DNA from 4 places in the Kosakonia oryzendophytica genome. Region 1 is predicted to be linked to each of the others. Evidence: predicted binding sites of a transcription regulator. Region 1 holds the regulator's gene; each other region holds the start of a gene.

What was found. The regulator CRP, encoded in region 1, controls carbon source genes, mostly activating them, when cyclic AMP is high. The targets are predictions, from matches to a motif close to ATGTGANNNNNNTCACAT.
Region 2: a site for CRP is predicted at 1,902-1,919, ahead of rbsD (D-ribose pyranase). Genes of this name have one in related genera too.
Region 3: a site for CRP is predicted at 1,241-1,258, ahead of focA (formate transporter FocA). Genes of this name have one in related genera too.
Region 4: a site for CRP is predicted at 4,680-4,697, ahead of serC (3-phosphoserine/phosphohydroxythreonine transaminase). Genes of this name have one in related genera too.

Annotation. Positions count from the first base shown of each region.
Region 1 is NZ_CP115659.1:462,742-469,008, reverse strand. It holds gene O9K67_RS02150 (toxic anion resistance protein) at 1-25, opposite strand, end outside; gene O9K67_RS02145 (hydrolase) at 199-1,218, shown strand; gene O9K67_RS02140 (YheU family protein) at 1,215-1,433, shown strand; gene O9K67_RS02135 (phosphoribulokinase) at 1,489-2,358, shown strand; gene O9K67_RS02130 (OsmC family protein) at 2,408-2,812, opposite strand; gene crp (cAMP-activated global transcriptional regulator CRP) at 3,150-3,782, shown strand; gene O9K67_RS02120 (YccS/YhfK family putative transporter) at 3,831-5,909, shown strand; gene argD (bifunctional acetylornithine/succinyldiaminopimelate transaminase) at 5,906-6,267, opposite strand, start outside.
Region 2 is NZ_CP115659.1:5,072,547-5,078,813, reverse strand. It holds gene kup (low affinity potassium transporter Kup) at 1-1,798, shown strand, start outside; gene rbsD (D-ribose pyranase) at 2,003-2,422, shown strand; gene rbsA (ribose ABC transporter ATP-binding protein RbsA) at 2,430-3,935, shown strand; gene rbsC (ribose ABC transporter permease) at 3,941-4,906, shown strand; gene rbsB (ribose ABC transporter substrate-binding protein RbsB) at 4,933-5,823, shown strand; gene rbsK (ribokinase) at 5,935-6,267, shown strand, end outside.
Region 3 is NZ_CP115659.1:3,325,548-3,331,814, forward strand. It holds gene ycaO (30S ribosomal protein S12 methylthiotransferase accessory factor YcaO) at 1-910, shown strand, start outside; gene focA (formate transporter FocA) at 1,317-2,174, shown strand; gene pflB (formate C-acetyltransferase) at 2,226-4,508, shown strand; gene pflA (pyruvate formate lyase 1-activating protein) at 4,701-5,441, shown strand; gene O9K67_RS16170 (MFS transporter) at 5,504-6,267, opposite strand, start outside.
Region 4 is NZ_CP115659.1:3,319,124-3,325,390, forward strand. It holds gene rpsA (30S ribosomal protein S1) at 1-265, opposite strand, end outside; gene cmk ((d)CMP kinase) at 379-1,062, opposite strand; gene loiP (metalloprotease LoiP) at 1,234-1,998, opposite strand; gene aroA (3-phosphoshikimate 1-carboxyvinyltransferase) at 2,137-3,420, opposite strand; gene serC (3-phosphoserine/phosphohydroxythreonine transaminase) at 3,495-4,580, opposite strand; gene O9K67_RS16145 (DUF421 domain-containing protein) at 4,743-5,435, opposite strand; gene ycaO (30S ribosomal protein S12 methylthiotransferase accessory factor YcaO) at 5,574-6,267, shown strand, end outside.

The sequences.
Region 1 (6,267 bases):
GGTCAAGCGAGGTATTTTCCGTCATCCAATACGTCCTCAATGGGTAAATGGCAGACAGCGGTAATGTAATCGCTGCTTTTCTGAAGTCTTTATGAAGCTGCCTGCAAAGGCTAATACGTTACAACAGCAGCAAAGTATTAAACAGCCTAATTGTTAGCAAGTATAATAACCGTCTATTAACTTAAATTTCTTATTAAGATGGCAGATATTACACCGGCAAATTTCCTTGAAAATCAGGGAGACGCGCACAACTTTCATCCGATGCCGGGTGCGCGTAATCCGCATCTACAAACGATGCTGCCACGTCTTTTACGTCGTCGCCTGCAGTTTGAGCCGTGGTGGCAGCGCCTTGAGCTGCCGGATGGCGATTTTGTTGATCTCGCCTGGAGTGAAGAACCGTATCAGGCGCGGCATAAACCGCGTTTGGTGGTCTTTCACGGTCTTGAGGGCAGCCTGCACAGCCCTTATGCCCACGGTCTGGTTTATGCGGCCAAACAGCGCGGCTGGCTGGGTGTGGTGATGCATTTCCGCGGCTGTAGCGGCATCCCTAATCGACTCAACCGCATCTATCACTCTGGTGAAACCGAAGATGGCACCTGGTTTTTGCACTGGCTGCGCGAAACGTTTGGCGCAGCGCCGACGGCGGCAGTCGGTTACTCGCTTGGCGGCAACATGCTCGGCTGTCTGCTGGCGAAAGCAGATGACAACCTGCCAGTCGATGCGGCGGTGATTGTGTCAGCACCACTGGTGCTGGAAGCGTGCAGCTACCACATGGATAAAGGTTTCTCCCGCGTCTATCAGCGCTACTTGCTGAACTTGCTGAAAGCCAATGCGGCGCGAAAGTTACGTGCTTACCCGGGGTCACTGCCGTTAACGCTGTCGGCGCTGCGCAAAGTGCGGCGCATCCGCGAGTTTGACGATTTGATCACTGCGAAAATTCACGGCTTTGCCGACGCGCTGGACTACTATCGCCGCTGTAGCGCAATGCCGGTACTGCCGGATATTCGCAAACCGACGCTGATCATTCACGCCAAAGATGATCCATTTATGGATCATAACGTGATCCCGGATATCGGGCATTTGCCGGCGAATATTGAGTACCAATTGACTGAACACGGGGGTCATGTTGGTTTTGTCGGCGGAACATTACGCCACCCGGAAATGTGGCTCGAAACGCGTATTCCGGACTGGCTATCCACTTATCTGGAGTCCAAATGATCATTCCCTGGCAAGATATCGCAACCGAAACGCTGGACAATCTTATTGAGAGCTTTGTCTTGCGCGAAGGCACCGATTATGGTGAACATGAACGTTCGCTTGAACAAAAGGTCGCCGACGTTAAACGGCAACTGCAACGCGGTGAAGCCGTGCTGGTGTGGTCTGAACTGCACGAGACGGTAAATATTATGCCGCGCGGGCAGTTCCGGGACTAACAGGGTGCCGGGCGGCTGGCTATACTGAAAACAATCGTTGATTCAGGGAGTTGCTATGTCCGCCAAACACCCGGTTATTGCCGTCACCGGTTCCAGCGGTGCGGGAACCACCACCACCAGCCTTGCCTTCCGTAAAATCTTCGCCCAGCTTGGTATGCAGGCCGCCGAGGTGGAAGGCGACAGTTTTCATCGCTTTACCCGCCCGGAAATGGATATGGCGATCCGCAAAGCCCGCGATCTTGGGCGGCATATCAGCTACTTTGGCCCGGAAGCAAATGATTTTGGGCTGCTGGAGCAAACCTTTAGCGAGTATGGTCAGACCGGAAAAGGCCAGGCGCGGAAATATCTCCATACCTACGATGAAGCCGTGCCGTGGAATCAGGTGCCGGGTACGTTTACCCCCTGGCAACCCTTGCCGGAACCCACAGATGTGCTGTTTTACGAAGGGCTGCATGGCGGCGTTGTGACGCCGCAGCATGACGTGTCGCGTTATGTGGACTTGTTGGTTGGCGTGGTGCCGATTGTTAACCTGGAGTGGATCCAAAAGCTGGTGCGCGATACCAGCGAGCGCGGGCATTCTCGCGAAGCGGTGATGGACTCCGTCGTGCGTTCAATGGAAGACTATATCAACTTCATCACCCCGCAATTTTCCCGCACCCATATTAACTTCCAGCGCGTCCCGACCGTCGATACCTCAAACCCGTTTGCGGCAAAAGGCATTCCCTCGCTGGATGAGAGTTTTGTGGTGATCCATTTCCGCAATCTGGAAGGGATAGATTACCCGTGGTTATTAGCGATGCTGCAAGGTTCGTTTATTTCCCATATGGACACGCTGGTGGTGCCGGGCGGCAAGATGGGGCTGGCGATGGAGCTGATTATGACACCACTGGTGCAACGGCTGATGGAAGGGAAAAAGATCAAATAGCAGTGGTCGAATTATGCCCGGTAAGCCTGACGCTACCGGGCATCGTCCGTCAGGCTTCGATGACTTCGTAGGAATGGGTGATGTTCACCGCTTTTTCCAGCATCAACGCTACGGAGCAATACTTCTCCGCCGACAGATCCACCGCCCGGGAAACCGCCGCATCTTTCAGATCGTGGCCGGTGACAATAAAGTGCAGATTGATATGCGTAAACAGACGCGGCGCTTCTTCGCGACGTTCCGACGTCAGTTTCACTTCGCAGTCCGTCACGTTATGACGCCCTTTTTGCAGGATAGAAACCACGTCGATCGCGCTGCATCCGCCTGCGGCCATCAGCACCATTTCCATCGGGCTTGGCGCTTTGTCACCTGAGTTGCCGTCCATCAGGATTTGGTGACCCGATGCGGACTCACCGAGGAACGTTAACCCTTCCACCCATTTCACACGAGCCTGCATTTTGATTTACTCCGGAGTTGCAATTTTCTTTACAGATTACGCGCACATAACAAAAGTCGCAACGGAAGGCGACCTGCGTCATGCTGAAGCGAGACACCAGGAGACATGCGGTAAAAGCTATGCTAAAACAATCTGGATGCTACAGAGATACATTGACATTACGCATGTACGCAAAGGACATCATTGATTAGAGGCCGCAGATAACGCTGACGGTCCACTTCCGAGGATTTTGGAAGCGAAGACACGAAGTCGAATGATAGCGTGTTTAGATTGCAACCCCAGACGCAGGGTGCACATCCTGTGTCTGGAGACAGCTTATAACAGAGGATAATCGCGCATGGTGCTTGGCAAACCGCAAACAGACCCGACTCTCGAATGGTTCTTGTCTCATTGCCACATTCATAAGTACCCGTCGAAGAGCACGCTGATTCACCAGGGTGAAAAAGCGGAAACGTTGTATTACATCGTCAAAGGCTCAGTGGCAGTGCTGATCAAGGATGAGGAAGGGAAAGAGATGATTCTCTCCTACCTGAATCAGGGAGACTTTATCGGTGAACTGGGACTGTTCGAAGAAGGTCAGGAGCGCAGTGCATGGGTACGCGCTAAGACCGCATGTGAAGTGGCCGAAATCTCCTACAAAAAATTCCGTCAGTTGATCCAGGTTAACCCGGACATTCTGATGCGTCTCTCCTCGCAAATGGCGCGCCGCCTGCAGGTCACGTCGGAGAAAGTGGGTAACCTCGCCTTCCTGGACGTAACAGGTCGTATCGCACAAACACTGTTGAACCTGGCGAAACAGCCGGATGCCATGACCCACCCGGACGGCATGCAAATTAAAATTACCCGTCAGGAAATTGGTCAGATCGTCGGTTGCTCCCGTGAAACGGTGGGCCGTATTCTGAAAATGCTGGAAGATCAGAACCTGATCTCCGCCCACGGTAAAACCATCGTGGTTTACGGAACCCGTTAATCCGCAAAACGGCGCGTTGATCATCCGGCGCGCCGTTTTTGTTTCCTCATGTGGCGCAGGCTGATTTATCACCCCGAAATCAACTATGCACTGCGACAAACGCTGGTGTTATGTTTGCCCGTGGCGATTGGGTTAATCGTCGGCCATCTCCAACAGGGCCTGCTGTTTTCTCTGGTTCCTGCCTGCTGCAATATTGCCGGTCTTGATACCCCGCATAAACGCTTCTTTAAACGTCTGATTATTGGCGGTTCGCTGTTTGCCGGATGCAGTCTTGCCGTACAGCTTCTGCTGGCCGAAGCCCTGCCTCTGCCGCTGATTTTTACCGTTCTCACTTTACTGCTCGGTGTGACCGCCGAGATCAGCGCATTGCACGGGCGGCTGCTGCCTGCGTCGCTGATAGCCGCCATCTTCACGCTGAGTCTTGCGGGCAGTATGCCCGTGTGGGAGCCCCTGCTAATTTATGCACTGGGTACACTCTGGTACGGCGCGTTTAACTGGTTCTGGTTCTGGATGTGGCGCGAACAGCCGCTGCGCGAATCACTCAGCCTGCTCTACCGGCAACTGGCTGATTATTGCGAAGCCAAATACAGCTTGTTGACGCAACATGCCGATCCGGAAAAAGCCTTGCCGCCGCTACTCGCACGCCAACAAAAAGCGGTGGATATGATAAGTACGTGCTATCAGCAACTGCATATGCTGGCGGCCAATCAACACAATGATTACAAACGTCTGCTGCGCGTCTTCCAGATGGCGTTGGATTTACAGGAGCATATTTCTGTCAGCCTGCACCAGCCGGAAGAGGTGCAAAAACTGGTGGAACAGACCCATGCTGAACAGGTGATCCGCTGGAATGCACAAACCGTCTCCGCCCGCCTGCGCGTCCTGGCGGATGACATTCTCTATCATCGCTATCCGACACGTTTCACCATGGACAAGCAGGTTGGCGCGCTGGAAAAAATCGCCCGCCAGCATCCGGAAAACCCGGTCGGTCAGTTTTGCGCCTGGCACTTTAGCCGTATCGCCCGTGTGCTGCGAACCCAACGTCCGCTCTATCTGCGCGATTTAATGGCAGAAAAGCAGCGGCGCCTGCCGCTCATTCCGGCGCTCAAAAGTTATTTATCATTGAAATCTGCGGCGTTGCGTAATGCTGCGCGTATCAGCGTGATGCTCAGCATTGCCAGTCTGATGGGGAGCGCACTGCATTTGCCGAAGCCGTACTGGATCATGATGACTATCATGTTTGTGACGCAAAATGGCTATGGTGCAACACGGGTGCGTATTGTGCACCGGGCGGCCGGCACGCTCGCCGGGCTGATGATTGCCGGGATTGCCCTGCACTTTCACGTACCGCTCGGCGTCACGCTGGCGGCCATGTTGCTGATCACCCTGATAAGCTATCTGATCATCCGTAAGAACTACGGCTGGGCGATGGTCGGCTTTACCATTACCGCCGTGTATACCCTGCAACTGCTGACGCTCAACGGCGAGGAGTTTATTGTCGCCAGACTGATCGATACGCTGCTCGGTTGCCTGATTGCCTTCGGCGGCATGGTCTGGCTATGGCCGCAATGGCAAAGTGGTCTGTTGCGGCAGAACGCTCATGACGCGCTGGAAACCTACCAGGAGGCTATTCGCCTGATACTCAGCGATAACCCGAAGCCCACTCCGCTGGCCTGGCAACGGATGCGCGTCAACCAGGCGCACAATGCGCTGTTCAACTCACTGAATCAGGCCATGCTCGAGCCGGGATTCAATACCCGCTACCTTGAGGACATGAAGCTCTGGGTGACACACAGCCAGTTTATTGTTGAGCATATCAACGCCATGACGACCCTCGCACGCGAACACACCATGCTGACGCCGGATCTGGCACAACGCTATTTGCAATCCTGTGAAATTGCCCTGCAACGCTGCCAGCAGCGACTGGAGTATGACGGGCCGGGCGAGTCGGGGGATGTGAATATTCTGGAGGCGCCGGAGACATTGACCCACGGGCCGATGAGCACCCTGGAGCAACATCTACAGCGGGTGCTCGGGCATCTGAACACCATGCATACCATTTCGTCGGTAGCATGGCGTCAGCGCCCACATCATGGCATCTGGTTGACCCGCAGCCTGCGGGGTTAGCCGTTGACCACTTTCGCCACCGCAGCGGCAAAACGGTTCATCCCTTCGTTAATGTCCTGCTCGTCTATCACCAGCGAAGGCGCAAAGCGCATCACATCCGGGCCGGCATTCAGCACCATTACGCCCGCATCGGCCGCCGCGTAGAGGAAATCGCGAGCGCGGCCTTTGTACGCTGCTTTTAACTCTGCGCCAACCAACAGTCCCATACCGCGAATATCGCTGAACAGGTCGAATTTCTCGCCGATTTGCTGCAAATGTTTAACAAACAGCTGGCGTTTTTCATTCACTCCGCTCAGCACGTCTGGCGTATTGATAATATCAAACGCCGTACCAGCAACGGCGCACGCCAGCGGGTTGC
Region 2 (6,267 bases), 510 kb from region 1:
TGGTACCAGCCCGCTTTATACGCTTCGTGAATGTTTGTCTGGTCAGTTCGGTTTCGGCGTTGAGCGTGATGCCGTTTTCGGTTTCTTATCGCTGATTTTCTGGCTGTTGGTTTTTGTCGTCTCCATAAAATACCTGACATTCGTCATGCGGGCGGATAACGCCGGTGAGGGCGGGATCCTGACGCTGATGTCGCTGGCGGGGCGCAATACGTCTGCCAGAATGACTTCCGTACTGGTGATTATGGGGCTCATAGGCGGCAGTTTTTTCTATGGCGAAGTGGTCATCACCCCCGCAATCTCTGTTATGTCGGCTATTGAAGGGCTGGAAATTGTCGCGCCGTCGCTCGACTCATGGATTGTTCCGCTCTCTATCGTCGTCTTAACCTTACTGTTCGCGATCCAAAAACATGGCACCGGGCTTGTGGGGAAGCTGTTTGCACCGATTATGCTGGCGTGGTTTTTAATTCTGGCGGTTCTGGGTGCACGTGGGATTTTGTCTAATCCGGAAGTGTTGCAGGCACTGAACCCTGTATGGGCGGTCAATTTCTTCGTTCAGTACAAAGCGATCTCGTTTGTTGCGCTGGGTGCGGTGGTGCTTTCCATTACCGGGGTTGAAGCGCTGTATGCGGATATGGGGCACTTTGGCAAACTGCCGATTCGCGTGGCGTGGTTTATTGTGGTGCTGCCCTCTCTGGCGTTGAACTATTTTGGTCAGGGCGCATTGCTGCTGAAAACGCCGGAAGCGATTAAAAACCCGTTCTTTTTACTGGCACCTGAATGGGCGCTTATTCCTATGCTGATCATTGCCACCCTGGCGACGGTCATTGCCTCACAAGCCGTTATTTCAGGTGTCTTCTCACTGACCCGCCAGGCTGTACGTTTGGGTTACCTTGCCCCGATGCGTATTATCCATACCTCGGAAATGGAGTCCGGGCAGATCTATATCCCCTTTATAAACTGGCTGCTTTACTTTGCGGTGGTGCTGGTGATTGTCAGCTTTGAACACTCCAGTAACCTTGCGGCGGCGTATGGTATTGCCGTAACCGGGACAATGGTGCTGACATCGATCCTTTCTACCACGGTGGCGCGAAATAACTGGCACTGGAATAAGCTATTTGTTGCGCTGATCCTCACGTTGTTCCTGTGTATTGATGTGCCGCTGTTTTCGGCAAACCTCGATAAGATTGTTTCCGGCGGCTGGTTGCCGTTAAGCCTGGGTCTGGTGATGTTCCTGGTGATGACCACCTGGAAAAGCGAGCGTTTCCGTTTACTGCGTCGCATGCATGAACACGGTAACTCTCTCGAAGCGATGATTGCATCGCTGGAGAAATCACCGCCGGTACGTGTCCCCGGTACTGCGGTGTATATGTCCCGTGCGCTGAACGTTATTCCATTCGCTATGCTGCATAACCTTAAGCATAACAAAGTGTTGCATGAGCGTGTCATCCTGCTGACGCTGCGTACCGAAGATGCGCCTTATGTGCATAACGTTCGTCGCGTGCAGATAGAGCAACTCTCGCCAACTTTCTGGCGTGTTGTGGCCAGCTACGGCTGGCGTGAAACGCCGAACGTGGAGGAAGTGTTTCACCGTTGCGGGCTTGAAGGCCTCAATTGCCGCATGATGGAAACTTCTTTCTTTATGTCGCATGAATCGCTGATCGTCGGCAAACGTCCATGGTATCTGCGGCTACGCGGTAAACTTTACCTGGTGTTGCAGCGAAATGCGTTGCGCGCTCCCGATCAGTTTGAGATCCCGCCTAACAGGGTGATAGAACTGGGAACCCAGGTCGAAATTTAGTCCTGATTAAACCCCTCGCAATGAGGGGTTTTTGTTATTAATTGCTGTAAATTTTGCTTAAGCAAGAAAAGCTGTTTTTTTCATCATTTCCACAAGCGAAACGTTTCGATATCGATCACACTTCTGTAATGCCGGGATGGTTTTCTGAGCATTCTTCATACTACACTGCGTTCAGCGAAACGTTTCGCTAGTGGAGCATAAAATATGAAAAAAGGTCGTGTACTGAACGCTGACATTTCGTCGGTCATCTCTCGTCTTGGTCATACTGATACGCTGGTGGTGTGTGATGCCGGGTTGCCGGTGCCACGTAGCACACAACGTGTGGATATGGCATTAACACAGGGCGTTCCTTCCTTCATGCAAGTGCTGGAAGTGGTGACAACGGAAATGCAGGTTGAGGCCGCTATCTTAGCGTCGGAAATTAAACAATATAATCCGCAGCTCCACGAAACGTTGCTCAGCCATATTGAGCAACTGCAACAACACCAGGGAAATACCATAGCCGTGCAGTACGTTACGCACGAGCAGTTCAAAAAACACACCGCGGACAGTCATGCGGTTATTCGCAGCGGGGAGTGTTCCCCGTTTGCGAATATCATTCTCTGTGCTGGCGTCACATTCTGAGGCCCTCATGGACGCGTTATTGCAACTCAAGGGAATCGATAAAGCATTCCCCGGCGTAAAAGCCCTCTCCGGAGCGGCGCTGAATGTTTACCCCGGCCGCGTGATGGCGCTGGTCGGGGAAAATGGCGCCGGTAAATCCACCATGATGAAAGTACTGACCGGCATCTACACGCGAGATGCGGGTTCGCTACTTTGGCTGGGGAAAGAGACCACCTTCACCGGTCCTAAATCTTCCCAGGAAGCCGGCATTGGTATCATTCACCAGGAACTGAACCTGATCCCGCAGTTGACCATTGCCGAGAACATTTTCCTTGGCCGTGAGTTTGTGAACCGTTTTGGCAAAATCGACTGGAAAAAGATGTTTGCCGACGCCGACAAACTGCTGGCGAAACTGAATCTGCGCTTTAAGAGCAACCGTCTTGTGGGCGAGCTATCCATCGGCGATCAGCAAATGGTCGAAATCGCTAAAGTGATGAGCTACGAATCGCAGGTCATCATTATGGATGAACCGACCGATGCCCTGACCGACACCGAAACCGAATCGCTGTTTCGCGTGATCCGCGAACTGAAAGCGCAAGGGCGTGGCATTGTTTATATCTCCCACCGAATGAAAGAGATCTTCGAGATTTGCGATGACGTGACGGTTTTCCGTGACGGGCAATTTATTGCCGAGCGCGAAGTTGCAACGCTGACCGAAGATACGCTGATCGAAATGATGGTTGGCCGTAAGCTGGAAGATCAGTACCCGCGTCTGGATAAAGCGCCGGGTGAAGTACGTCTTACCGTCGATAGTTTGTGTGGGCCGGGGGTGGACAACGTCAGCTTCACCCTGCGTAAAGGTGAAATTCTTGGGGTGGCCGGGCTGATGGGGGCCGGTCGCACTGAGCTGATGAAAGTGCTGTATGGCGCACTGCCGCGCACCAGCGGCTATGTGACACTCGATGGGCACGAAGTGATCACCCGCAGTCCGCAGGATGGGCTGGCAAACGGCATTGTGTATATCTCTGAAGATCGTAAGCGTGACGGGCTGGTGCTTGGCATGTCGGTTAAAGAGAACATGTCGCTCACCGCGCTGCGCTACTTCAGCCACACAGGTGGCACGCTGAAGCATAAAGATGAACAGCAGGCGGTAAATGATTTTATTCGTCTGTTTAATGTGAAAACGCCCTCGATGGAACAGGCCATTGGGCTGCTCTCCGGCGGGAATCAGCAAAAAGTGGCGATTGCACGCGGTCTGATGACCCGCCCGAAAGTGTTGATCCTCGACGAACCGACCCGTGGTGTGGACGTCGGGGCGAAGAAAGAAATTTATCAGTTAATTAACCAGTTTAAGGCCGATGGCCTGAGCATCATTCTTGTCTCTTCGGAGATGCCGGAAGTTCTGGGAATGAGCGATCGCATTATGGTGATGCATGAAGGGCGTCTCGGCGGTGAATTCACGCGCGAGCAGGCCACTCAGGAAGTATTGATGGCTGCCGCTGTGGGCAAGCTTAATCGTGTGAATCAGGAGTAAAAAAGATGACTACCCAGGCTGTTTCTGGTCGCCGTTATTTCACCAAAGCATGGTTGATGGAACAAAAATCGTTAATTGCCCTGCTGGTGCTGATTGCGATCGTTTCGACCATGAGCCCGAACTTTTTTACCGTCAACAACCTGTTGAACATCCTGCAGCAGACGTCGGTTAACGCCATTATGGCCGTCGGGATGACGCTGGTGATCCTGACATCGGGAATCGACCTGTCCGTGGGGTCTCTGTTGGCACTAACCGGTGCTGTCGCGGCTTCGCTGGTGGGCATGGAAGTGAATGCACTGGTGGCTGTTGCTGGTGCGCTGGCGCTTGGCGCTGCCGTGGGCGCGCTGACCGGTGCCATTGTCGCTAAAGGTCGTGTTCAGGCGTTTATCGCCACGCTGGTGATGATGCTGCTGTTGCGCGGTGTGACGCTGGTTTATACCAACGGTAGCCCGATCAACACCGGCTTTACGGATAATGCCGATGTGTTTGGCTGGTTCGGTATTGGTCGTCCTTTCGGCATCCCTACGCCGGTCTGGCTCATGGCGATAGTCTTTATTGCCGCATGGTATCTGTTGCATCACACCCGCCTGGGTCGTTATATCTATGCCTTAGGCGGTAACGAAGCCGCTACGCGTTTGTCCGGTATCAGCGTAGATAAAGTCAAAGTTATCGTTTACTCGCTGTGCGGCCTGTTGGCCTCTCTGGCGGGCATTATTGAAGTGGCGCGTCTTTCCTCGGCGCAACCTACTGCGGGAGCAGGTTATGAGCTGGATGCTATCGCCGCGGTTGTTTTGGGTGGGACCAGTCTTGCAGGCGGTAAGGGTCGTATCGTCGGGACGTTAATTGGCGCACTGATCCTTGGCTTCCTCAATAATGGATTGAATTTGCTGAGTGTTTCCTCCTATTACCAGATGATCGTTAAAGCAGTGGTGATTCTGCTCGCGGTACTGGTAGACAACAAAAAGCAGTAATTACCTACACAACAGGACTCATGAAAATGAACATGAAAAAACTGGCCACTCTGGTTTCTGCTGTTGCACTGAGCGCCACCGTAAGTGCGAATGCGATGGCAAAAGACTCTATTGCTCTGGTTATTTCTACGCTGAACAACCCGTTCTTCGTTTCGCTGAAGGATGGTGCGCAGAAAGAAGCGGACAAACTGGGTTATGACCTGGTGGTTCTGGACTCGCAGAACAACCCGGCTAAAGAGCTGGCTAACGTTCAGGATTTGACCGTACGTGGCACCAAACTGCTGCTGATCAACCCAACAGATTCCGACGCGGTGGGTAACGCCGTGAAGATGGCTAACCAGGCGAAAATCCCGGTGATCACCCTTGACCGTGTGGCCTCCAGTGGTGAAGTGGTCAGCCATATTGCTTCCGATAACGTACTGGGCGGCAAAATCGCCGGTGACTATATCGCCAAGAAAGCTGGCGAAGGCGCAAAAGTCATCGAACTGGCGGGTATTGCCGGTACCTCTGCAGCACGTGAGCGTGGTGAAGGTTTCCAGCAGGCGGTAGCTGCGCATAAATTCAACGTGCTGGCCAGCCAGCCGGCAGACTTTGATCGTACTAAAGGTCTGAACGTCATGCAGAACCTGCTGACCGCGCATCCGGACGTGCAGGCTGTGTTCGCACAGAACGATGAAATGGCGTTGGGCGCGCTGCGTGCGCTGCAAACTGCCGGTAAATCCGACGTTATGGTCGTAGGTTTTGACGGTACACCAGACGGTGTGAAAGCGGTAAATGATGGCAAATTGTCAGCGACTATCGCCCAGCTGCCAGAACAGATTGGCGCGAAAGGTGTTGATACCGCTGATAAGGTTCTGAAAGGCGAAAAAGTTTACGCGAAAAACCCGGTTGACCTGAAACTGGTCATCAAGCAGTAATATGGCGTTCTGGCCGTAGCAACACGCTGCGGCTTGTGGGACAACGTAAAAAAAAGAAAAGCATGGCACGCGCCACCGTCACCGGTGGCGCACTTTACGGACTCGTTCATCATGAAAACCGCAGGCAAACTCGTCGTCCTTGGTAGTATTAATGCCGATCACATTCTTAACCTTGAATCCTTCCCTACGCCGGGCGAAACCGTCACCGGTAGTCACTATCAGGTCGCTTTCGGCGGCAAAGGCGCAAACCAGGCTGTCGCCGCCGGACGCAGCGGTGCGGATATCGCGTTTATTGCCTGTACTGGTGATGATGACACCGGTACGCGGGTACGTAAGCAGCTGGAAAGCGACAACATTGATGTTGCTCCGGTAAGTGTTGTTGCTGGTGAATCTACCGGCGTGGCGCTGATTTTCGTTAATGGCGAAGGTGAGAATGTTATCGGT
Region 3 (6,267 bases), 2.3 Mb from region 1:
GGAACGTACCGTTACCGAGCTTCTGCAAGGCCGAGGTCTGAAAGATCTCGATGTGTTCACCCCACCGACCTTTGATGATGAAGAAGTGGCTGAGCACGCCAACCTCGAAACCCACTTTATTGACTCCAGTGGTCTCATCTCATGGGATCTGTTTAAACAGGATGCGGATTATCCGTTTGTTGACTGGAGCTTCGCCGGCACCACTGAAGAAGAGTTCGCCACTCTGATGGCCATCTTCAAGGCAGAAGATAAAGAAGTTTATATTGCTGACTACGAACATCTGGGCGTTTATGCCTGCCGTATCCTGGTGCCAGGCATGTCGGATATTTACCCGGCGGAAGATCTGTGGCTGGCCAACAACACCATGGGTAGCCATCTGCGCGAAACGATTCTCTCCCTGCCCGGCAGTGAGTGGGATAAAGAGGATTACCTCAACCTTATCGCGCAACTGGATGATGAAGGTCATGACGACTTTACCCGCGTGCGTGAACTACTGGGTCTGGCTACCGGGAAAGATAATGGCTGGTACACCCTGCGTATTGGCGAGCTGAAAGCAATGCTGGCGCTGGCGGGCGGCGACCTGGATCAGGCGCTGACCTGGACCGAGTGGACGATGGAATTTAACGCCTCCATCTTCAGTGCTGAGCGGGCAAACTATTACCGTTGCCTGCAAACCTTGTTATTGCTGGCTCAGGAAGAGGAGCGCCAACCGCTACAATATCTGAATGCGTTTGTGCGCATGTACGGTGCGCAAGCTGTCGAAGCCGCCAGTGCGGCGCTGAGCGGTGAAGCACCATTTTACGACTTGCAGCCAGCTGACGGTACGCTGAAGGCTTTCCCGGCACATCTGTCTTTGTTAGCAGCTTACGAAAAATTACAACGCGCGAAAACGGCGTTCTGGTCGAAATAACGACAAGTAGTGCGACAATCTGTAGGCTTAATGACGGGTCTACGCTATATTACGGGGCAATTTCATTGCCCCGTTTTATTTATTTTTTGGCAATGACGGCCAGTTGTAATATTTAGGTTAAATATGGGTAAATATTAATATCCTCCCAATCTAATATTGTTACTTCTTATGGCAATTACTCCATTTTAATTAACTGTTTTTTGGGAGGCGTCATAAAAAAAATTCAACTCTTTTTGCAACTTTTAAACTTTATTTTTATTTTGATAATCAACAAGTTACTCCGCATTCGTAGAAAAACCACGCGCTTTGCGGTCCTATAAGCCAGGCGAGATATGATCCATATCAAATTCTCTTCTATAATGCTTTGTTAGTATCTCGTCGCCGACTTAATAAAGAGAGAGTTAGTGTGAAAGCTGACAACCCTTTTGATCTTATTCTTCCAGCAGAGATGGCGAAAGTTGCCGAAGAAGCTGGTGTCTATAAAGCGACTAAACATCCGCTTAAGACTTTCTACCTTGCGATCACCGCAGGTGTGTTTATCTCCATTGCTTTTGTTTTCTATATCACTGCTACCACCGGTACAGCGACGATGCCGTTCGGTATTGCTAAACTGATTGGTGGTATCTGCTTCTCACTGGGGTTGATCCTTTGCATCATCTGCGGTGCTGATCTTTTTACATCCACCGTACTGATTGTGGTAGCGAAAGCCAGTGGGCGTATCACCTGGGGGCAACTGGCCCGTAACTGGGTAAACGTCTATGTCGGCAACCTGGTGGGCGCACTGCTGTTTGTGCTGTTAATGTGGTTGTCTGGCGAGTATATGGTCGCCAATGGCGGTTGGGGCATGAATGTGCTGCAAACTGCCGACCACAAGCTGCACCATACATTTGTTGAAGCTGTTGCGCTGGGTATTCTGGCGAACCTGATGGTCTGTCTGGCTGTGTGGATGAGTTATTCCGGCCGCAGCCTGATGGATAAGGCAATGATTATGGTGCTGCCGGTTGCGATGTTTGTCGCCAGCGGTTTTGAGCACAGCATTGCAAACATGTTTATGATCCCGATGGGTATCGTAATCCGCAACTTTGCGAGCCCGGAGTTCTGGACCGCAGTTGGTTCCAGCCCGGAAAGTTTTTCTCATCTGACTATTGCGAATTTCATCACCGATAACCTGATCCCTGTAACAATCGGGAATATCATAGGTGGAGGGTTATTAGTCGGGTTGACATACTGGGTCATTTACCTGCGTGGCAACGATCATCATTAATGGTTGTTTCAGGCAGTAAATAAAAAATCCACTTAAGAAGGTAGGTGTTACATGTCCGAGCTTAATGAAAAATTAGCCACAGCCTGGGAAGGTTTTACAAAAGGCGATTGGCAGAATGCAGTAAACGTACGCGACTTTATCCAGAAAAACTACACCCCGTACGAAGGCGACGAGTCCTTCCTGGCTGGCGCAACTGAAGCGACCACCAAGCTGTGGGACAAAGTAATGGAAGGCGTTAAACTGGAAAACCGCACTCATGCGCCAGTTGATTTCGACACCTCCGTTGCCTCTACCATCACTTCTCACGACGCTGGCTACATCAACAAAGCGCTGGAGAAAATCGTTGGTCTGCAAACCGAAGCTCCACTGAAACGCGCCATCATCCCGTTTGGCGGGATCAAAATGGTCGAAGGTTCTTGCAAAGCGTACAACCGCGAGCTGGATCCTGCGCTGAAAAAAATCTTCACCGAATACCGCAAAACTCATAACCAGGGCGTATTTGATGTTTACACCAAAGACATCCTGAACTGCCGTAAATCTGGCGTTCTGACTGGTCTGCCGGATGCCTATGGCCGTGGTCGTATCATCGGTGACTACCGTCGCGTTGCGCTGTACGGTATCGACTTCCTGATGAAAGACAAATACGCTCAGTTCCTGTCCCTGCAGTCTGACATGGAAAATGGCGTTAACCTGGAAGCGACTATCCGTCTGCGCGAAGAGATCGCTGAACAGCATCGCGCACTGGGTCAGATCAAAGAGATGGCCGCTAAATACGGCTGCGATATCTCTGGTCCGGCAACCAACGCTCAGGAAGCTATCCAGTGGACCTACTTCGGCTACCTGGCCGCTGTTAAGTCTCAGAACGGCGCTGCAATGTCCTTCGGTCGCGTATCTACCTTCCTGGACGTGTACATCGAACGTGACCTGAAAGCAGGCAAAATCACTGAACAAGACGCGCAGGAAATGATTGACCACCTGGTTATGAAACTGCGTATGGTTCGCTTCCTGCGTACCCCTGAGTATGATGAACTGTTCTCTGGCGACCCGATTTGGGCAACTGAATCAATCGGCGGTATGGGCGTTGATGGCCGTACTCTGGTTTCCAAAAACAGCTTCCGTTTCCTGAACACCCTGTACACCATGGGGCCGTCTCCGGAGCCGAACATCACTGTTCTGTGGTCTGAAAAACTGCCGCTGAACTTCAAAAAATTCGCTGCTAAAGTCTCCATCGATACCTCTTCTCTGCAATACGAGAACGACGATCTGATGCGTCCGGACTTCAACAACGATGACTACGCAATTGCTTGCTGCGTGAGCCCGATGGTTGTGGGTAAACAAATGCAGTTCTTTGGTGCTCGTGCTAACCTGGCGAAAACCATGCTGTATGCAATCAACGGCGGTGTTGATGAAAAACTGAAAATGCAGGTTGGTCCGAAAACTGAACCAATCAAAGGCGACGTGCTGAAGTTTGATGAAGTTATGGATCGTATGGATCACTTCATGGACTGGCTGGCTAAACAGTATGTCACTGCACTGAACGTTATTCACTACATGCATGACAAATACAGCTACGAAGCTTCTCTGATGGCGCTGCACGATCGCGACGTTATCCGTACCATGGCATGTGGTATCGCGGGTCTGTCCGTTGCTGCTGACTCCCTGTCTGCTATCAAATACGCGAAAGTTAAACCGATTCGTGACGAAGACGGTCTGGCTATCGACTTCGAAATCGAAGGCGAATACCCGCAGTTTGGTAACAACGACGCTCGCGTTGATGACATGGCTGTTGACCTGGTTGAACGTTTCATGAAGAAAATCCAGAAACTGACCACCTACCGCAATGCTATCCCGACTCAGTCTGTTCTGACCATCACCTCTAACGTAGTGTATGGTAAGAAAACCGGTAACACCCCAGACGGTCGTCGTGCTGGCGCGCCGTTCGGACCGGGTGCTAACCCGATGCACGGTCGTGACCAGAAAGGTGCTGTCGCCTCTCTGACCTCCGTTGCTAAACTGCCGTTCGCTTACGCTAAAGATGGTATCTCTTACACCTTCTCTATCGTGCCGAATGCGTTGGGTAAAGACGACGAAGTGCGTAAAACCAACCTGGCTGGCCTGATGGATGGTTATTTCCACCATGAAGCGTCCATCGAAGGTGGTCAGCACCTGAACGTAAACGTGATGAACCGCGAAATGCTGCTCGACGCGATGGAAAACCCGGAAAAATATCCGCAGCTGACCATCCGTGTATCTGGTTATGCAGTACGTTTTAACTCCCTGACTAAAGAACAGCAGCAGGACGTTATTACCCGTACTTTCACTCAGACCATGTAATGGTATTGACTGAAATCGCGAAGTAAAAAGCGTATACTAAAGGCTCCACGCAAGTGGGGCCTTTTTAACACCTGAAGTGTGCTTTGGCGGGCATCTCTCCCCAGGATACCCGCCAAAACAGACTTAGCGCAGAAGGAATCAAACTGCGCAGACACAGGCCCCGGATGGGCCATATCTGGAGAAAACACCGCAATGTCAGTTATTGGTCGCATTCACTCCTTTGAATCCTGCGGCACGGTCGACGGCCCGGGCATCCGCTTTATTACCTTTTTCCAGGGCTGCCTGATGCGCTGCCTCTACTGCCATAACCGCGATACCTGGGATACGCATGGCGGGAAAGAAATCACCGTTGAAGATCTGATGAGCGATGTCGTTACCTACCGCCACTTTATGAATGCGTCCGGAGGCGGCGTAACCGCATCCGGCGGCGAGGCTATCCTGCAGGCAGAATTTGTCCGTGACTGGTTCCGCGCCTGCAAGAAAGAAGGCATTCATACCTGTCTGGACACCAACGGTTTTGTTCGCCGTTACGATCCGGTGATTGACGAGCTGCTGGAAGTGACCGACCTGGTCATGCTCGACCTGAAGCAAATGAACGATGAGATCCACCAGAACCTGGTCGGCGTCTCTAACCATCGTACGCTCGAGTTCGCACAGTATCTGTCGAAGAAAAATATCAACGTGTGGATCCGTTACGTCGTGGTGCCGGGTTGGTCAGATGATGATGACTCTGCTCACCGCCTGGGTGAGTTTACCCGCGACATGGGCAATGTTGAGAAAATTGAGCTGCTGCCCTATCACGAGCTGGGTAAACATAAATGGGTGGCGATGGGCGAAGAGTACAAACTGGATGGCGTGAAGCCGCCGAAAAAAGAGACCATGGAACGCGTCAAGGGTATACTGGAACAGTACGGTCACAAAGTGATGTACTGAGTCACGATTACATCCCCAAAAAAAGCCGCAACGTCATGTCGCGGCTTTTTTATCTCTGGTAATCAGGCATGCGCCACCGGCGTCGGATGATGACCTGCTTTGCGCATCAGCATCATCAGATAGATAAACGACACCCCCGCAATCATGATAAACAGCAGGCTATCGGAATAACTTTGCATCAGCAACGCGGTCAGCGTCGGGCCAAGCAGACTGCCAATGGTATAGCTCAGCAGCAACGCCTGATTCATGGCAACCAGTTGGTGGTGTTCAACTTTTTCGCAGGCCCAGGCCATTGCAACCGGATAGAGCGTAAAACCCGCCGTGCCGAGCACAAACAGCGCGGGAGCCATTGCTGCATTGCTTAGCATGGCAAAACAGCCAATGATTACCACAAACACCTGCACACGTAGCACCAGCAAACGGCCAAAACGATCCGCCAGGCGACCAATTGGCCACTGCCCTACAATACCGGCGCTGACCAGCAACGCCATCCAGAAACCGATTCCTGAATCGCTAATCCCCTGGTGCGCAAGATAAAGCGGCATCAGACCGTACAGCGAACCAAGGATAATCCCGGAGATAATGCAGCCATTCACGCCCAGCCGCGCCTGGCGCAGGCGCAACATCGGCCATACCGACGCGGTGCCCTGTTCTTCACTTTGTTGATTCACAATACGGGTAAACAGCAGAGGCAAAATCGCCGCCAGCACCAGTCCGGTGGTCCAGGGCAGCACACTCATCAGCTCCGTCGGCAGTTTGCTGACCATCAGTTGGCCCAGCACTGTACCCACGTAGTAAACCATCATATATGCAGCCAGCAGGCGAC
Region 4 (6,267 bases), 2.3 Mb from region 1:
CTTTTTCACGGGACAGCAGGGTTTCACCGAAGCCGTCTTCTACTGCATCCAGAGCAACGTCAACTTCGTCACCAACCTGGATTTCCAGCTCGCCCTGGGCGTTTTTGAACTGCTCAGCCGGAATGGCGGACTCAGATTTCAGACCGGCGTCAACCAGTACTACGTCTTTGTCGATAGCAACAACAACACCGCGAACAATGGAACCCGGGCGGGTTTCGATTTCTTTTAAGGATTCTTCAAACAGTTGAGCAAAAGATTCAGTCATGTTTAATCTTCAGGTTTCATATTTAACGTCCACCTGGCTCCGTGCCGGATGGGGTTGTTTAACATACCCGCTGTCATTCCATTGCAACGGGGGTACTGCAAATTCGGTCGCAATTATGCGAGGGCCAATTTTTGGCGAGCATATTGTAGCGCTTTCTCAATCACTTGCTCAATACTTAAACGGGTTGAATCCAGTACTAAAGCATCGGCAGCAGGCACTAACGGCGCAACAGGGCGATTACGATCGCGATCGTCACGTTCTTTGATCTCGGCCAAAAGGCGTTCAAAGTTAACACTAAAGCCCTTCTCCTGCAACTGCAGCATACGGCGGTGCGCACGTTCTTCAGAGGAGGCGTCAAGGAAAATTTTCACTGGCGCATCGGGAAAAACAACGGTGCCCATATCACGCCCATCGGCGATAAGACCCGGTGCTTCGCGAAACGCGCGTTGGCGACGTAATAACGCCTCACGCACGCGCGGGAATGCCGCCACTTGCGATGCCGCATTCGCCACGTCCTGAGTGCGAATTTCACCACTCACATCTTCGCCTTCCAGAATCACTTCCAGATTGCCGTTGGTCGAGACAAAACGCACATCAAGATGCGCAGCCAGAGGAACCAGCACCTCTTCAGAGGTCACATCAACATGGTGATGTAGCGCGGCCAACGCCAGCACACGATAAATGGCGCCGGAGTCCAACAGATGCCACTGCAACGCTTCCGCCATTGCCTTGCAAAGGGTGCCTTTTCCCGCACCGCTCGGCCCATCAATGGTAATTACCGGGGCAATTGCCGTCATCTTCATCTCCTTAATCAGGGCATACCGTTACATAAACGCCGCGCATTATACGCGGCAATGCGCACGATCGTTACTCCCGCGTGCGAATAACCGAATATATGAAGCTGAGTGTAGAAGAATTGTGCAGGAAACGGGCTGATTCGCATCAGCCCGGCACAGACAGGAATGGGGTTACTTTTTATCTGCAGCAATGCGCTCGCGGATATGCTGCGCGCGCTCAGTTGACGGCGGATGGGAATCAAACATCGATTTCTCCGAACCCGCATCCAACTTCGCCAGTTTTTCAAAGCTGGTGACTAATCCCTGACGGCTGATATTACGTTTTTTCAGCAAATCGTAAGAGAAATCGTCCGCAGCGGATTCCTGAGTGCGGGAGAAGGCAGAATTCACCATATTCTCCGCCAGGTCACCAAGCTGAGACTGGGAGAGTTGTGCGCCTGCCGCGCTGCTGGCGGAGATGGCATCACGGGCAGCCAGTGTCGCATACGCCGTCTGCATTGCTTTGCGGCTATGACCCAGGGCAACGTGCCCCATTTCATGGCCCAGTACAGCTTCGACTTCATTGTCCGTCATCATATCCATGAGACCGCTGTACACGCGAATGCAACCGTTCGCCATTGCCCACGCGTTAACCTCTTTCGTCATATAAACTTTGTAGGTTACTGGCGTGCCATCGATATTGTTACCCAGCGCTTTTGCGATTTTGTCGAGGCGCTTCGCATAGGTACTGGATGCCGGGGCCAGATTGTTCTGTTTATCCATCTCCGCGCAAGACTTCTCTGAGAGCGCCTTCACGTCGGCATCGCTGAGCGTCGCCGCTTTGTATGCTGACATACCGGATTTGGTTAACGCTTCTGCGTTAATGCCACCCATGTTTTTACAACCAGAGACCAGAGTTGCCGCCACCAGGCAGCTAAAAATCATTGTTTTTTTCATAGACAGTCCATGTTTATCTAATTGAATCATCGGGAATAGTCCCGGGCAGATAGTAACATGGCGAAGAAGGTTGTCGACACTCTCAACAATAGCGGGTAAATCCGCCCTGCGATGCCTGCGCAGGGCGGGTAAATGTTATCAGGCGAGGGTACTAATACGGGCTAACTGTTCGAAGTAGTCCGGGAAGGTTTTGGCTGTGCATTTCGGGTCGAGGATGGTCACGGGCGTATCCGACAGCGCCACCAGCGAGAAGCACATCGCCATACGGTGGTCGTTATAGGTGCCAATTTCCGCAAACTGCAATTTTGCTGGCGGCGTAACGCGAATATAGTCTTCGCCCTCTTCGACTTCGGCACCCACTTTACGCAGCTCTGTTGTCATCGCAAACAAACGGTCTGTCTCTTTCACACGCCAGTTATAGATGTTGCGCAGCGTCGTCGTCCCGTTAGCAAACAGCGCCGTCGTGGCAATGGTCATTGCCGCATCCGGAATATGGTTCATATCCATGTCGATAGCGTTCAGCTCACCATGCGTACAGGCAATGTAATCATCACCCCAGACAATCGTCGCGCCCATTTTTTCCAGCACATCGGCAAAGCGGATATCCCCCTGCACACTGTTGCGGCCAATGCCGGTCACTTTCACTGTGCCGCCTTTTATTGCCGCGGCGGCAAGGAAATAAGAGGCAGATGAGGCATCCCCTTCCACCAGATAGTGACCTGGTGACTGATAGTGTTGCCCACCACGCACCACAAAACGCTGGTACTGCTGGTTTTCAACGTTAACACCGAAGGTCTTCATCAGGTGCAATGTGATGTCGATATAGGGTTTGGAAACCAGTTCGCCTTTGATGGTGATGATCGTATCTTGCGGGGCCAGCGGCGCAGTCATCAACAGCGCGGTTAAAAACTGGCTGGAAACACTGCCATCAACACTCACATCGCCGCCGGTAAAACCACCACGCAGGCGCAGTGGAGGATAATTTTCCTGCTCAAGGTAATCAATCTGCGCGCCGCCCTGACGTAACGCATCAACCAGATGGCCGATTGGCCGTTCTTTCATGCGCGGTTCGCCAGTCAGCACCAACTCATTGGTACCCAGGCACAGTGCCGCCGCCAGTGGGCGCATGGCAGTACCGGCGTTGCCAAGGAACAACTCCAGTTTTTCTGCGGAATGCAGGGGGCCACCGACACCGGTCACTTCGCAACGGGTGCGATCGGCAGATAAAGTGTAATGAACTCCCAGCGCGCTGAGGGCATTCAGCATATGGCGCACATCGTCACTGTCCAGCAGGTTCGTCAGAACGGTCGTGCCATGAGCGAATGCAGCAAGCAACAAAGCGCGGTTTGAGACACTCTTTGAACCAGGCAGATTAATGGTGCCATCTACCCGCGCGATGGGTTGTAACGTCAGGGATTCCATGAAACTTCACTCTCAACAAACAGAATAAAACCCCCGCAGTCCAACTACGGGGGTGCGTTAAAACAGGTCGATGATTAACCGTGGCGACGTTCGAAATCGACCATAAAATCAGTCAGCGCCTGTACACCCGCCAGAGGCATCGCGTTATAAATAGAGGCACGCATGCCTCCCACAACGCGGTGGCCTTTCAACGCATGCAAACCCGCAGCGAATGACTCTTCAAGGAAGACCTTATCCAGCGCACTGTCTGCCAACTGGAAAGGCACATTCATGCGGGAACGGTTCGCTTTTGCGACATCGTTACGGTAGAAACCGCTGTTATCAATCACGCCATAAAGCAACTCGGCTTTTTGCTGATTGAGTTTATCCATTGCAGCCACGCCCCCCTGCTTTTTCAGCCATTTAAACACCAATCCTGAAAGATACCAGGCAAAAGTCGGCGGTGTGTTAAACATGGAGTCGTTTTCGTTCAGCACGCTGTAATCAAGAATGGATGGGCAGGACGCGTGCGCTTTACCCAGCAGATCTTCACGTACAATCACCAGCGTCAACCCCGCCGGGCCGATGTTTTTCTGCGCACCCGCGTAGATCACACCGAAACGGCTAACATCAATCTGGCGCGACAGAATCGTTGAGGAGAAATCCGCAGCGACAACAACGTCGCCAAAATCCGGCGTTTCGTCGATGGCAATACCGTCAATCGTTTCGTTCGGGCAGTAATGCAGATAAGCAGCATTATCGCTCAGTTGCCAGTCACGCATCGGTTTTACCGCACGTAAACCATCAACAGTGATTTTGGCGTCGATAACGTTAGGTACGCAGTATTTTTTCGCTTCTTTTACTGCGCTCGCCGCCCAGTAGCCAGCATCCACATAATCCGCTGTGGTTTTCTCACCCAGCAGGTTCAGAGGGACGCCTGCAAACTGACCGCGACCACCGCCATGACAGAACAGAACCTTATAGTTGGAGGGAATATTCAGCAGGTCGCGAAAATCCTTTTCTGCTTCTTCCGCCACATGGATAAACTCTTTACCACGATGGCTAATTTCCATCACCGATGTACCAAGCCCTTGCCAGTCGCACAGTTCTTGTTGCGCCTGTTTGAGCACATCCGCCGGTAACATTGCCGGACCAGAACTAAAATTGAAGACCTGAGTCATTTCCCCTCACCACGCTATAAAGCAATAAGTTATTCCTGTGACATCGGTTTTATCATTCAGCGCCACGCGCCGCAACGGGTAATAGGCGCGGGGGGGAAGTTGTGCGCCAAATCACATAGCAGATTGTTTTGCATTGCTTACGGAGACCCGATAAAAACCCTGTTATGTGACCCGAATTGCCCGACTGGCCTTTGACCATTCCGGATTTGCGCAGCGCGGGCAGATTTTCTCTTCACCCGCCCGAAGCGGAACAATTTTGCTGCAACGCACGCAAACATAGTCTCCCTCTTCAGGGGCCTTTTTAAAGCGTTCACTACAGCCTTCCGGCAGAATGCACAAGCCGGGTTTGACCTCGTCATCGGTAAAGTAGTACACGCTAAGTTGCCCATTCGTTTCCATAATCGCCAGGCGGACCTGTCCTAACTGGTCAACACCGTTGGTACGTAATTCCATAAAGAATTCAAATTCAGTCAGATTCTCCTCGTGTAATTTCTCCCACGCCAGCTCGCCATCTTTGACAATCACCACCGGTTTGCCTTCCAGCAAATCTTCCAGTTTTTCACTGTGCGACATCAACCACATGACCAGTCGGTAAAGCATACCCAGTGTAATAAACACCACGAGTACGGGCAGCATAGGGACATCATCGTAGAAGGCCACATCGCCCGCAGCCGATCCCAGCGTCAGAATAATGAGGACTTCAAATAACGACATCTGCCGTACGCCGCGCCGACCGGTGATTTTGAGAAATAAGAAGACTAAAACAAAGGTATAGAGACTACGCAGCGCGACTTCCCACAGAAAATCAAGGGGTACCTTGTCGAGGGCCATCCGGTGCAGGTCAAACGCTTTCATTTTTTTATGCCTGAACAGTCAATTACTTTTCATAAGCATAGTCAGAAGTTTTATTTTCGCCGGACTAATGGGGAAGATAGCGCCAGTCATGTAAAACCCGTATCATTGCGCGCTTTACGTACGAAAAAAGTGACCGTCATGACTCAAACATTTATTCCCGGCAAAGATGCCGCGCTGGAAGACTCCATCGCTCGCTTTCAGCAAAAGCTCACCGATCTCGGTTTTAACATTGAAGAGGCCTCCTGGCTGAACCCGGTACCCAACGTCTGGTCTGTGCATATTCGCGATAAAGAGTGTGCGCTGTGTTTCACCAACGGCAAAGGTGCCACCAAAAAAGCAGCACTGGCCTCTGCACTGGGTGAGTACTTCGAACGTCTGTCCACAAACTACTTTTTTGCAGACTTCTGGCTGGGCGACGCTATCGCGCAGGGGCCGTTCGTTCATTACCCTAATGGAAAATGGTTCCCACTGCCGGAAGATGACAGCCTGCCGGAAGGTATTCTCGATGCACGCCTGCGCGCCTACTACGATCCGGAAAACGCACTGACCGCAGGCATGCTGGTTGATTTGCAATCCGGTAACGACGAGCGCGGTATCTGTGCCCTACCGTTTACCCGCCAGTCTGATGAGCAAACGGTCTATATTCCGATGAATATCGTTGGCAACCTGTATGTGTCTAACGGTATGTCAGCCGGCAACACGCGTAATGAAGCCCGTGTTCAGGGACTGTCGGAAGTGTTTGAGCGTCATATTAAAAACCGCATTATTGCCGAGAGCATTAGCCTGCCGGAGATTCCGCAAGAGGTACTGGCACGTTACCCGGGCGTTGTTG